Regions from separate parts of the Streptomyces sp. NPDC051243 genome, predicted to be linked through region 2. Evidence: riboswitches for the same ligand, from Rfam matches in the RefSeq annotation. Region 2 holds a riboswitch; each other region holds the start of a gene.
What was found. A riboswitch is a leader RNA that binds a small molecule or an ion and turns the genes downstream of it on or off. The one in region 2 is predicted to bind cyclic di-AMP.
Positions count from the first base shown of each region.

Region 1 (3,269 bases), on a different contig from region 2:
ACGTACGCGCCCGGCTTGGGGGCGTGGATCATCATGCCGTTGCCGATGTAGATGCCCACGTGGGTGACGTCGTCGTAGAAGAAGATCAGGTCGCCGGGCTGGGCGTTGGCCAGGGAGACCGTGGTGCCGGCGTTGACCTGGTCGTAGGTGACGCGGGGGATGTCCACGCCGGCGGCCTTCCAGGCGGCCTGGGTGAGGCCGGAGCAGTCGTAGGAGTCGGGGCCGGTGGCGCCCCAGACGTACGGCTTGCCTATCTGGGAGCGGGCGAAGGCCAAAGCCTTCTCGGCCTTGGTAGCGTACGAGGAGTCCGTGGCCGGGGAGGACGAGTCCGAGGTGCTCGAGTCGGACGGCGACTCGGTGCTCTCCTGCTGCTGGGCGGCCGCGGCCTCCTGGCGCTCGCGTTCGGCCTCCGCCTCCGCCTGCTGGCGGGCCAGCTCCGCGGCCTTGCGGGCGGCCTCTTCCTGCTTGCGCTTCTCGATCGCGGCGAGGCGGGCCTTCTCCTCCGCCGTCAGCTTGGAGAGGAGTTCGCGCGCGTCGGACAGTTTCGTCTGGACCGTGGTCTTTGCGGTCTGCAGGTCGTTCTGCGACTCGGTGAGCGTCTCGAGGCTCTGGGCGGCCTCCTGGCGCTTCTTCATCGTCGCGGACTGCTGCGTGAAGTAGTCGTCGACCGCCTGCTTCTGACGGCCGGTCAGGCGGTCCATCAGCTGGGTCTGGTCGAAGTAGTCCTGCGGGGTGTCCGCCAGGAGGAAGGTCGCCGTGTCGGGGGCGGCGGCCCCGGTGCGGTACTGGGCGGCCGCGAAGGAACCCAGTTCCTCGCGCGCCTCGTTGAGCTCCTGGGTGCGCTTGGCGACGTCGTCGAGGAGGGTGTCGACGCGCTTGCGCTGCTTCGCGGTCTTCTCCTTGGCCGCGTTGTACTTCTCGGTCGCCGACTCCGCCTGGCGGTAGAGGTCGTCGACCTTCTTCTCGACCTCTTCGAGGCTCGGCTTGTCGTCCGTCGAGGGGCTCGCGTTGGCCGTCTGGGACAGCAGGGCCACGGAGGTGAGGGCCGCCGTGGCGAGGGCGGGGGTCCGTATGCCTGCTACGCGCGTACCCGCGGGACGCGACTTGCGGTGCGACGCCAAGGGAGGCGACTCCTTCCGTGCTCCGCCTACCGAGTTAGCTGTCGGGTTCGGGCGGGTGGTTCGGAAGGGTTGCCCTACGGCCGTTCCCGGGAGGGAAGTCGGGCCGATTCACCCCAGAGGTTCGGTGGGTCCCCGGCTCCGGCTGCGCGGTGGCGTGCCGGACTCGGCGGAGGCCGCGCGGCCCGGCGACGTTCGCCGGTGGGGGTCGTGCGGCCTGTCCGGCACGGTAGCCAACTCGTGTGGCCCCTGTGAAGGTTGATGTTCGATATGCCCGATACATTTTCGTGACCTTGCCGTTGTTTGCCGTCGGTGGTGGTTGGTTGGGGGGCGTGTGGCGGGTTTTGGTGTTGTTTGGGTGGAGGGCGGCTTCCGTCTGTTTTCGATCGCGGATTGTGACGGGCGCGTCATGGAGGGTGAGAGGGGTCCCGGCGGGGTGTGCGGGGAGATCGCGGAGTGTCGAAACGGGCGATGTTCTCGGGTCGGCCGCGGGCTGTCAGTGGGGCGCCCTAGACTCGGAGAGCGATGAGCAGCCTCTTTGACGACAGCTTCCTGGCGGACCTCCAGGCCCCACGGGCCCATGAGGAGGAACCCCCGCCTCCGCCCGAGGACGATCACGCTCCGGAGTCAGTTCCGGACGATCTGTTCGGCGGGAAGTTCGACGTGCCTCCGGACCGGGACGCCTACTACCGCGACGGCGCCCCGCGGCCGGCCATCGACGCGGCCGCGCTGCTGGAGGGGCTGAACGAGAACCAGCGGGCGGCCGTCGTCCACTCGGACACCCCGCTGCTCATCGTGGCCGGCGCCGGCTCCGGCAAGACGCGTGTGCTCACCCACCGCATCGCCCACCTGCTGGCCGAGCGGAATGTGCATCCGGGGCAGATCCTCGCGATCACCTTCACCAACAAGGCCGCGGGTGAGATGAAGGAGCGAGTCGAGCAGCTCGTCGGCCCGCGCGCGAACGCGATGTGGGTGATGACCTTCCACAGCGCGTGCGTGCGCATCCTGCGACGGGAGAGCAAGAAGCTCGGCTTCACGTCCTCTTTCTCGATCTACGACGCCGCCGACTCCAAGCGGCTGATGGCGCTCGTCTGCCGGGATCTCGACCTCGATCCCAAGCGGTTCCCGCCCAAGTCCTTCAGCGCCAAGATCAGCAACCTGAAGAACGAGCTGATCGACGAGGAGGACTTCGCGGCGCAGGCGAGTGACGGCTTCGAGAAGACCCTCGCCCAGGCCTATGCCCTGTACCAGTCGCGGCTGCGCGAGGCCAATGCGCTGGATTTCGACGACCTGATCATGACGACGGTCAATCTGCTGCGCGCCTTCCCGGACGTCGCCGAGCACTACCGCCGCCGCTTCCGGCACGTCCTCGTCGACGAGTACCAGGACACCAACCACGCGCAGTACGCGCTCGTGCGCGAGCTCGTCGGCACCCGCGAGCACCCCGTCGACGTGCCGCCCAGCGAGTACGACGTCCCGCCCGCCGAGCTGTGTGTCGTGGGTGACGCCGACCAGTCGATCTACGCTTTCCGCGGCGCCACCATCCGCAACATCCTCCAGTTCGAGGAGGACTACCCGGACGCGACCACCATCCTGCTGGAGCAGAACTACCGCTCCACCCAGACGATCCTCTCCGCCGCCAACGCGGTCATCGAGCGCAACGAGTCCCGCCGTCCCAAGAACCTGTGGACCAACGCGGGCGCGGGCGCGCGCATCACCGGCTATGTCGCGGACACCGAGCACGACGAGGCGCAGTTCGTCGCCGACGAGATAGACCGACTGACGGACGCGGGCGAGGCGAAGGCAGGTGACGTCGCCGTCTTCTACCGGACGAACGCCCAGTCCCGTGTCTTCGAGGAAGTGTTCATCCGCGTCGGGCTGCCCTACAAGGTCGTCGGCGGGGTTCGCTTCTACGAGCGCAAGGAGGTCCGGGACGTCCTGGCCTACCTGCGGGTGCTGGCCAACCCCGAGGACTCCGTGCCCCTGCGCCGGATCCTCAACGTCCCCAAGCGGGGCATCGGCGAGCGTGCCGAGGCGATGATCGACGCTCTCTCCCAGCGCGAGAAGATCAGCTTCCCGCAGGCGCTGCGGCGCGTCGACGAGGCGTACGGCATGGCCGCGCGGTCGACCAACGCCGTCAAGCGGTTCAAC
Region 1 covers NZ_JBITES010000025.1:127,581-130,849, reverse strand. The annotation lists gene ACIBAG_RS43160 (NlpC/P60 family protein) at 1-1,121, opposite strand, end outside; cyclic di-AMP (ydaO/yuaA leader) riboswitch at 1,130-1,300, opposite strand; gene pcrA (DNA helicase PcrA) at 1,644-3,269, shown strand, end outside.
Region 1: another riboswitch for cyclic di-AMP. It lies ahead of ACIBAG_RS43160 (NlpC/P60 family protein); the one in region 2 lies ahead of ACIBAG_RS33760 (M23 family metallopeptidase).

Region 2 (3,269 bases):
GCCAAGCCTCACCAGGCCGCGCAGGACCTTCAGATGGGCCTCGGTGCGCCGCTGGGCGGCCCGGGAGGCGCCGAGCGGCTCCAGGAGGGTACGCATCTCCAGCAGGTCGGCGGCCTCCTGCTCGGTCGGCTCGGCGACGCACGCGCCCGCGTGCCGCCGGGTCACCACGAAGCCCTCCGCCTCCAGGGTGCGCAGGGCCTCCCGCACGGGGACACGGGAGACGCCGTAGCGGCGCGCGAGGAGTTCCTCGGTGAGCCGGCTGCCACGCTCGTAGACACCGGCGACGATGTCGTCCCGGATCGCCGTGCACACCGAGTGCGCCGGAATACGCATGACCGACCTCCGCCTTAATCCCCGTGAAACGTCGACGAATGACGTGTGTTCAGTGACTCTATTGCAACCGGCCGGAATTTCCGACGGCGGACCGGAATCCATGGATATTTTTTGGACAGCGGTTCGTGCGAAACACCGAAAGCCCCGGCCAGGAGAGCCGGGGCTTCGGGGAGCGGAGCCAGTGCCGTCGGACGACCAAGCGGGCATCGTCAGACGATCACGGGGATGGTGAGCCTCCACGCGGGTGGAAGTGGAAAGGGTCACACACGCGGGCGCGTGGAAGGCGTCACCTCCGCGCGCGTGGGAGTCGTCAGACCCCTCACGCGCGCGTGGAGGGCGTCAGAGGTTCACGCCGTGCGAGCGGAGGTAGGCGACGGGGTCGATGTCGGAGCCGTACTCCGCCGTCGTACGGGCCTCGAAGTGCAGGTGCGCCCCGGTGACGTTGCCGGTGGCGCCGGACAGGCCGATCTGCTGGCCCGGGGTGACCGTCTGGCCCACCGAGACGCCGACGGACGACAGGTGGCCGTACTGGGTGTACGTGCCGTCGTTCATCTTGATCACGACCTGGTTGCCGTACGCCCCGCCCCAGCCGGCCTCCACGACGGTGCCGGAGCCGACGGCGTGCACGGAGGTGCCGCTGGCGGCGTGGAAGTCGACGCCCGTGTGGCTGCCGGAGGACCAGACGGCGCCGCCGGCCTTGTAGCCGGTGGAGACGTACGAGCCGGAGATCGGGGCCACGTAGGACAGCAGACGCTTGCGCTCGGCCTCGCGAGCGGCGCGTTCCCTGGCCTCGCGCTCCTTCTTGGCCTTCTCCGCCGCCTTCTTGCGCGCGGCGTCCTCGGCGGCCTTCTTCGCCGCGGCGGCCTCCTTGGCCGCCTGCTCCTGGGCGTCGGCCTGGGCGTCGATCTGGTCGGCGATCGAGTTGTCGACGCTGATGACGGGTATGAGGCCGGTCTGTTCGGCGGCGGGTTCCGCGGCGAGTGCCGGGGCGGCCAGGGTGCCCATGACGCCGGTGGCGGTGAGGGCGGCGACGCCGGCCGCACGGGCCGTCGTGCGCTCGAACCGGCTGGGCCGGCGGTGCTTCCCGGTGGGGCGGTTCTTCCCGGTGGCGCAGGTGAACGCCATGTAGTGGCTGATCCTTTCCTTCCTTCTCGCCTACCGGGTTAGCTGACGGGTTCGGAGCAGGAAGGTCTCCTACGGACCCCCTCGCCTTCGCGCGGGCGTCCGATTCACCCCAGGGACTACGGGTGGGTCCCCGGCTCCCCTGGCTCGCGCCGTACGGGGACTCGGCGATGACTGTCCGGTGCCGCGGGCGCGGCGCACTGCCTGACGGACAGCCCGGAAGACGCTAAACGGGACATCTTTCAATCCCCAAATGGATCCCGGATTTTGTAGCGCATCCCACAGGCCAGACAGGCAACCTCTCCTCAATTCGGGCATAAAGGGGCCCTGGCGACTCTGTCGTCACCAGGGCCCCTACGCGCGCGCGGCGCCGTAATGCACCGTCTACTCGGCTGCCACCACGGTGACTTCGCCGATGCCGAGGGCCTCGACGGGCTCCCGGATCGCGGCCGCGTCGCCGACGAGGATGGTCACCAGGCGGTCCGCCGGGAAGGCGCTCACGGCCGCCGCGGTGGCCTCGACGGTGCCGGTCGCGGCGAGCTGCCGGTACAGCGTCCCCTGGTAGTCGTCGGGCAGGTGCTGCTCGACCTGGTCGGCCAGCGTGCTCGCCACGGACGCGGCGGTCTCGTACTTCAGCGGCGCGACACCGACGAGGTTCTGCACGGCGAAGTCCCGCTCGGCGTCCGTGAGGCCTCCCTCGGCGACGCCACGCAGTACCGTCCACAGGTCCTGCAGCGCGGGACCGGTGTTCGGGGTGTCGACGGAGCCGCTGATGGCGAGCATGGCCGCGCCCGTGCCGTCCGGGGCGGAGCGCAGGACCTGCCCGAACGCGCGCACGCCGTAGGTGTAGCCCTTCTCCTCGCGCAGGACCTTGTCCAGCCGGGAGGTGAGGGTGCCGCCGAGGCAGTACGTGCCGAGCACCTGCGCCGGCCACACGCGGTCGTGCCGGTCGGGGCCGACCCGGCCGATCAGCAGCTGCGTCTGGACGGAGCCGGGGCGGTCCACGATGACGACGCGGCCGGTGTCGTCCGCGGTCACCGGCGGGACGGGCCGCGGCTCGGCCGGGGAGCCGGTCCAGGCGCCGAGGGTGTCGCCGAGCAGGGCGTCGAGGTCGACGCCGGTGAGGTCGCCGACGACCACGACGGTGGACGTGGCGGGGCGGACGTACCGCTCGTAGAAGGCCCGCACGCCCGCGGAGTCGATGCCCGCGACCGTGTCCTCGGTGCCCTGGCGCGGCCGGGACATGCGCGAGGTCGCCGGGAACAGCTCCTTGGAGAGCTCCTTGGCGGCGCGGCGCGAGGGGTTGGCCAGCTCGTGCGGGATCTCGTCGAGCCGGTTGCGCACCAGGCGCTCGACCTCGGCGTCCGCGAACGCGGGCGCCCTGAGGGCGTCGGCGAGGAGGTCGAGCGCCTTGGGCAGGCGGGAGACCGGCACTTCGAGGCTGACGCGGACGCCTGGGTGGTCCGCGTAGGCGTCGAGGGTGGCACCGCAGCGCTCCAGCTCGGCGGCGAACTCCTCGGCGGTGTGCTTGTCGGTGCCCTCCGACAGGGCGCGCGCCATGATCGTGGCGATGCCGTCGAGGCCCTTCGGCTCGGCGTCCAGGGGCGTGTCCAGGAGCACCTCGACGGCGACGACCCGCTGGCCCGGGCGGTGGCAGCGCAGGACCGTCAGGCCGTTGTCCAGCTTGCCGCGCTCGGGCGCCGGGAAGGCCCAGGGCCGGGCCTGGCCGGCCTGGGGCTGCGGGTGGAACTCCATGCTGGCGAGCTCGGTCACTGCGCCGACTCCTCGTTCTCGTCGGTGGTCTCGGCGGCCTC
Region 2 covers NZ_JBITES010000015.1:136,479-139,747, forward strand. The annotation lists gene ACIBAG_RS33755 (GntR family transcriptional regulator) at 1-333, opposite strand, end outside; gene ACIBAG_RS33760 (M23 family metallopeptidase) at 673-1,458, opposite strand; cyclic di-AMP (ydaO/yuaA leader) riboswitch at 1,472-1,635, opposite strand; gene ACIBAG_RS33765 (M16 family metallopeptidase) at 1,840-3,228, opposite strand; gene ACIBAG_RS33770 (M16 family metallopeptidase) at 3,225-3,269, opposite strand, start outside.

Region 3 (3,269 bases), on a different contig from region 2:
CTGCGCTGGTGGGACCACTGGCTCAAGGGCAAGGACACGGGCGTGATGTCCGAGCCCCTGCCGCGCGTGTGCGTCAGCGACTCGCACCGCCCGGCTACGGTGTACGCCACTTCGAGTTCGAAGCGGGCGAGGAGACCTGGGTGTCGGGGCGGCCGAAGGTGCGGCTGCGGCTGACGTCGGAGGTGCCGCGCGGGCAGGTCGTCGCCCGGCTCTGCGACGTGGCGCCGGACGGCTCCTCGACCCTGGTCACCCGGGGCATGCCGAACCTGTCGGCGCGCCACGGCCGCGACCATGCGGTGCCGTAGGAGCCGGGCGCCGCCGGGGACGTGACTTCGAGCTGAGCGGCATCGGCCATGCCTTCCCGCCCGGCCACCGCATCCGCCTCGCCGTCTCCTCCGCGTACTGGCCGTGGATCTGGCCCCGGCCGGACTCGGCGGCGGGCTTCACCCTCGAACCGGCCGGGAGTTCCCTGGAACTTCCAGTACGTGCACGTGCGTTGCACGAGGCAGCGATCACCTTCGAGGAACCCGGAGCAGGCGCCGCCGCTCGGCGTGAACGCCCCCGTCACGCTGGACGAACCGCGCCCCGAGCGGCTCGTCCTACGGGACGTGGCCAAGGGCGAGTGGCGCCTGGAGGTAGACCCTCGGTACGGCGGCACGCGCGTGTACCCCGACGGTCTGGAGTTCACCGAGGAGGCGCTGGAGACGTACACGATCAACGAGTCGGATCCCCTGTCGGCCCGCACCCGCTCGTACTGGTCGATCCACCCACCGCCCGGAGTCGGCGTGGAACGCCACGGTGCGCACTCGCTCGCAGATCAGCTGCGACCGGACGGACTTCATCACCTCCACCGAGGTGATCGGCCTGGAGGGCGAAGAGGTACTTTTCCACCGGACATGGGAGAAACGGACTCCACGGACAGCCGGTTAAACGCGAGTTGGACCCATTGCCCGATTTGCCGCTCTTGTGGATGCCAGTGAGTTGAGTCACGCACGGACGACCGCCCGCCCGACCCGGCACACCGCGTCCTTCCTTGCAGCAAGCGCAAGTTGAAGATTGGCAACCGCAAAGGATCAAGCACCCCATTCACGCCAGACCATGGTCAACCGCACGACGGGCGACCATGGCACTTGTTCCGGGCATGTGCTCTCGCATACGTTCCCGCTCGTCGGGCGGACGCCGAATCCTGCCGCCGCCCGAGTCATCCACCGACGCACTCACACACGCACGGCAGGAGCGGGGGACCCAGGTAAGTCGCCGCACCGGTCGCCTTGATGGCGCACCGGCCGCGGCTAGGGGTGAAGTCGCGCCGCCACACGGCGGCACGGCCGGGCACCTCCCCGCCCGAACCCGACAGCTCACCTCGCAGGCGTCGGAGAGGAACAGCGCCATGGCCCGAGGCAAGCACCGCCGCCCCCGCACCAACCCGCTCACCCGCCACGCCGTCGCCGCCGGAACCGGCACCGCCGCGCTCGCCCTCCCGCTCCTGGGAGTGTCCACCGCGAACGCCGCGGAGACGGCCCAGGCCTCCGCCCCGGCGAAGGTCGGGTCCGTCACGTACACCACGAAGAAGGGCGACACGCTCTACGACATCGCGGACCGGTACGACGTTCAGGGCGGCTGGAAGCAGCTCTACAAGGACAACCGCAAGGCCGTCGGCGACAACCCCCGGCTGATCCACCCGGGCCTCGACCTGAAGGTCCGCGCGACGAAGAAGGCGAGCACGACCGCCGACAAGGCGTCCGCGCCCGCCAAGAAGTCCTCCGTCGCCCAGGCCACCCAGTCCTCCGTGAAGTCGTACCCGAACAACCTCGACGGCTGGATCCGCAACGCCCTGGACATCATGTCCCAAAACGGAATTCCCGGATCCTACGAGGGCATTCACCGCAACATCATGCGTGAGTCGTCCGGCAACCCGTCCGCCATCAACAACTGGGACTCCAACGCCGCCGCGGGCACCCCGTCCAAGGGCCTCCTGCAGGTCATCGACCCGACCTTCGCCGCCTACCACGTGCCGGGCACGGTGTACGACCCCTTCGACCCGGTCGCGAACATCGTGGCCGCGTGCAACTACGCGGCCGCGCGCTACGGCTCGATCGACAACGTAAACGGGCCTTACTAGACAAAAGGCATCTTTGACCGACGAACGCTCCCTACTGGACGAAGTCGGCCAAGATACCCGCGAACAGTCTCTCGAGGACGACGGCGATGCCGTCGTCCTCGTTCGACAACGTGATCTCGTCCGCGACCTCCTTGAGTTCGGGGTGCGCGTTGGCCATCGCGACCCCGCGGGCGGCCCAGTCGAACATCGGGATGTCGTTGGGCATGTCCCCGAAGGCGATGGTCTCGTGCGCCCCGAGGCCGAGGTGCTCGGCGGCGAGCGCGAGACCGGTCGCCTTGGTGATGCCGCATGGCTGGAGTTCGACGGTCCCGGGCCCCGACATGGTGACGGTGGCGAGCGAGCCGACCACCGAACGCGCCGTCGCCGCCAACTCGTCGTCCGAGAGGCTCGGATGACGCAGCAGCACCTTGCTGATCGGCTCGCACCACAGGTCGTCGCGATACTGCACACGTACGGCCGGCAGCGTGGGGTGGGGCATCAGATAGCCGGGCTCGATGAGCGTGAGGCCGTCGACGCCGTCCTGGTCGACGGCCGCGTACACCTGCCCCACCTCGGCCTCGATCTTGCCCAACGCGGTCTCCGCCAACTCCCGGTCCAGCGTGACCGACCACAGCAGCCGGTCCGCGCCGGCGTCATACAACTGCGCCCCCTGTCCGCACACCGCGAGCCCCGTACTGCCCAGGTCGTCGAGGAGCGGTCGCACTCTGGGCGCCGGCCGTCCCGTCACGACGAGGTGCTGCGCACCGGCCGCCGCCACCAGCGCGAGCGCGTCGATGGACCGGTCCGACAGGGTGTCGTCGCCTCGGAGCAACGTCCCGTCCAGGTCAGTGGCGATGAGTGAATATGCGATAGGTGCGGCCATGATCAGAGAATACGGACAGGACGCCCCATCGACTCGACGTGAACCGGACGGCTGCTGTGTTCACATGTGTTGACACCTGCTCCGGTTCGGGTTCGGTTCGCGCGCCGCAACTGCCTGCCGCCTGTTGCGATTTCACCCCCATGTGGTGCCCGCGGGCTCCTTGATGGTGGTGTTGACGCGGTTGAACAGGTTCATCACGCCGATGAGCAGGATGAGAGCCGACAGTTCCTTCTCGGCGAAGTGGTCGGCCACCTCATCCCACAGCGTGTCCGGCACCGACTCGTG
Region 3 covers NZ_JBITES010000021.1:48,341-51,609, forward strand. The annotation lists partial or broken gene ACIBAG_RS39870 (CocE/NonD family hydrolase) at 1-930, shown strand, start outside; cyclic di-AMP (ydaO/yuaA leader) riboswitch at 1,200-1,385, shown strand; gene ACIBAG_RS39875 (LysM peptidoglycan-binding domain-containing protein) at 1,391-2,122, shown strand; gene ACIBAG_RS39880 (HAD family hydrolase) at 2,154-2,984, opposite strand; gene ACIBAG_RS39885 (carboxymuconolactone decarboxylase family protein) at 3,117-3,269, opposite strand, start outside.
Region 3: another riboswitch for cyclic di-AMP. It lies ahead of ACIBAG_RS39875 (LysM peptidoglycan-binding domain-containing protein); the one in region 2 lies ahead of ACIBAG_RS33760 (M23 family metallopeptidase).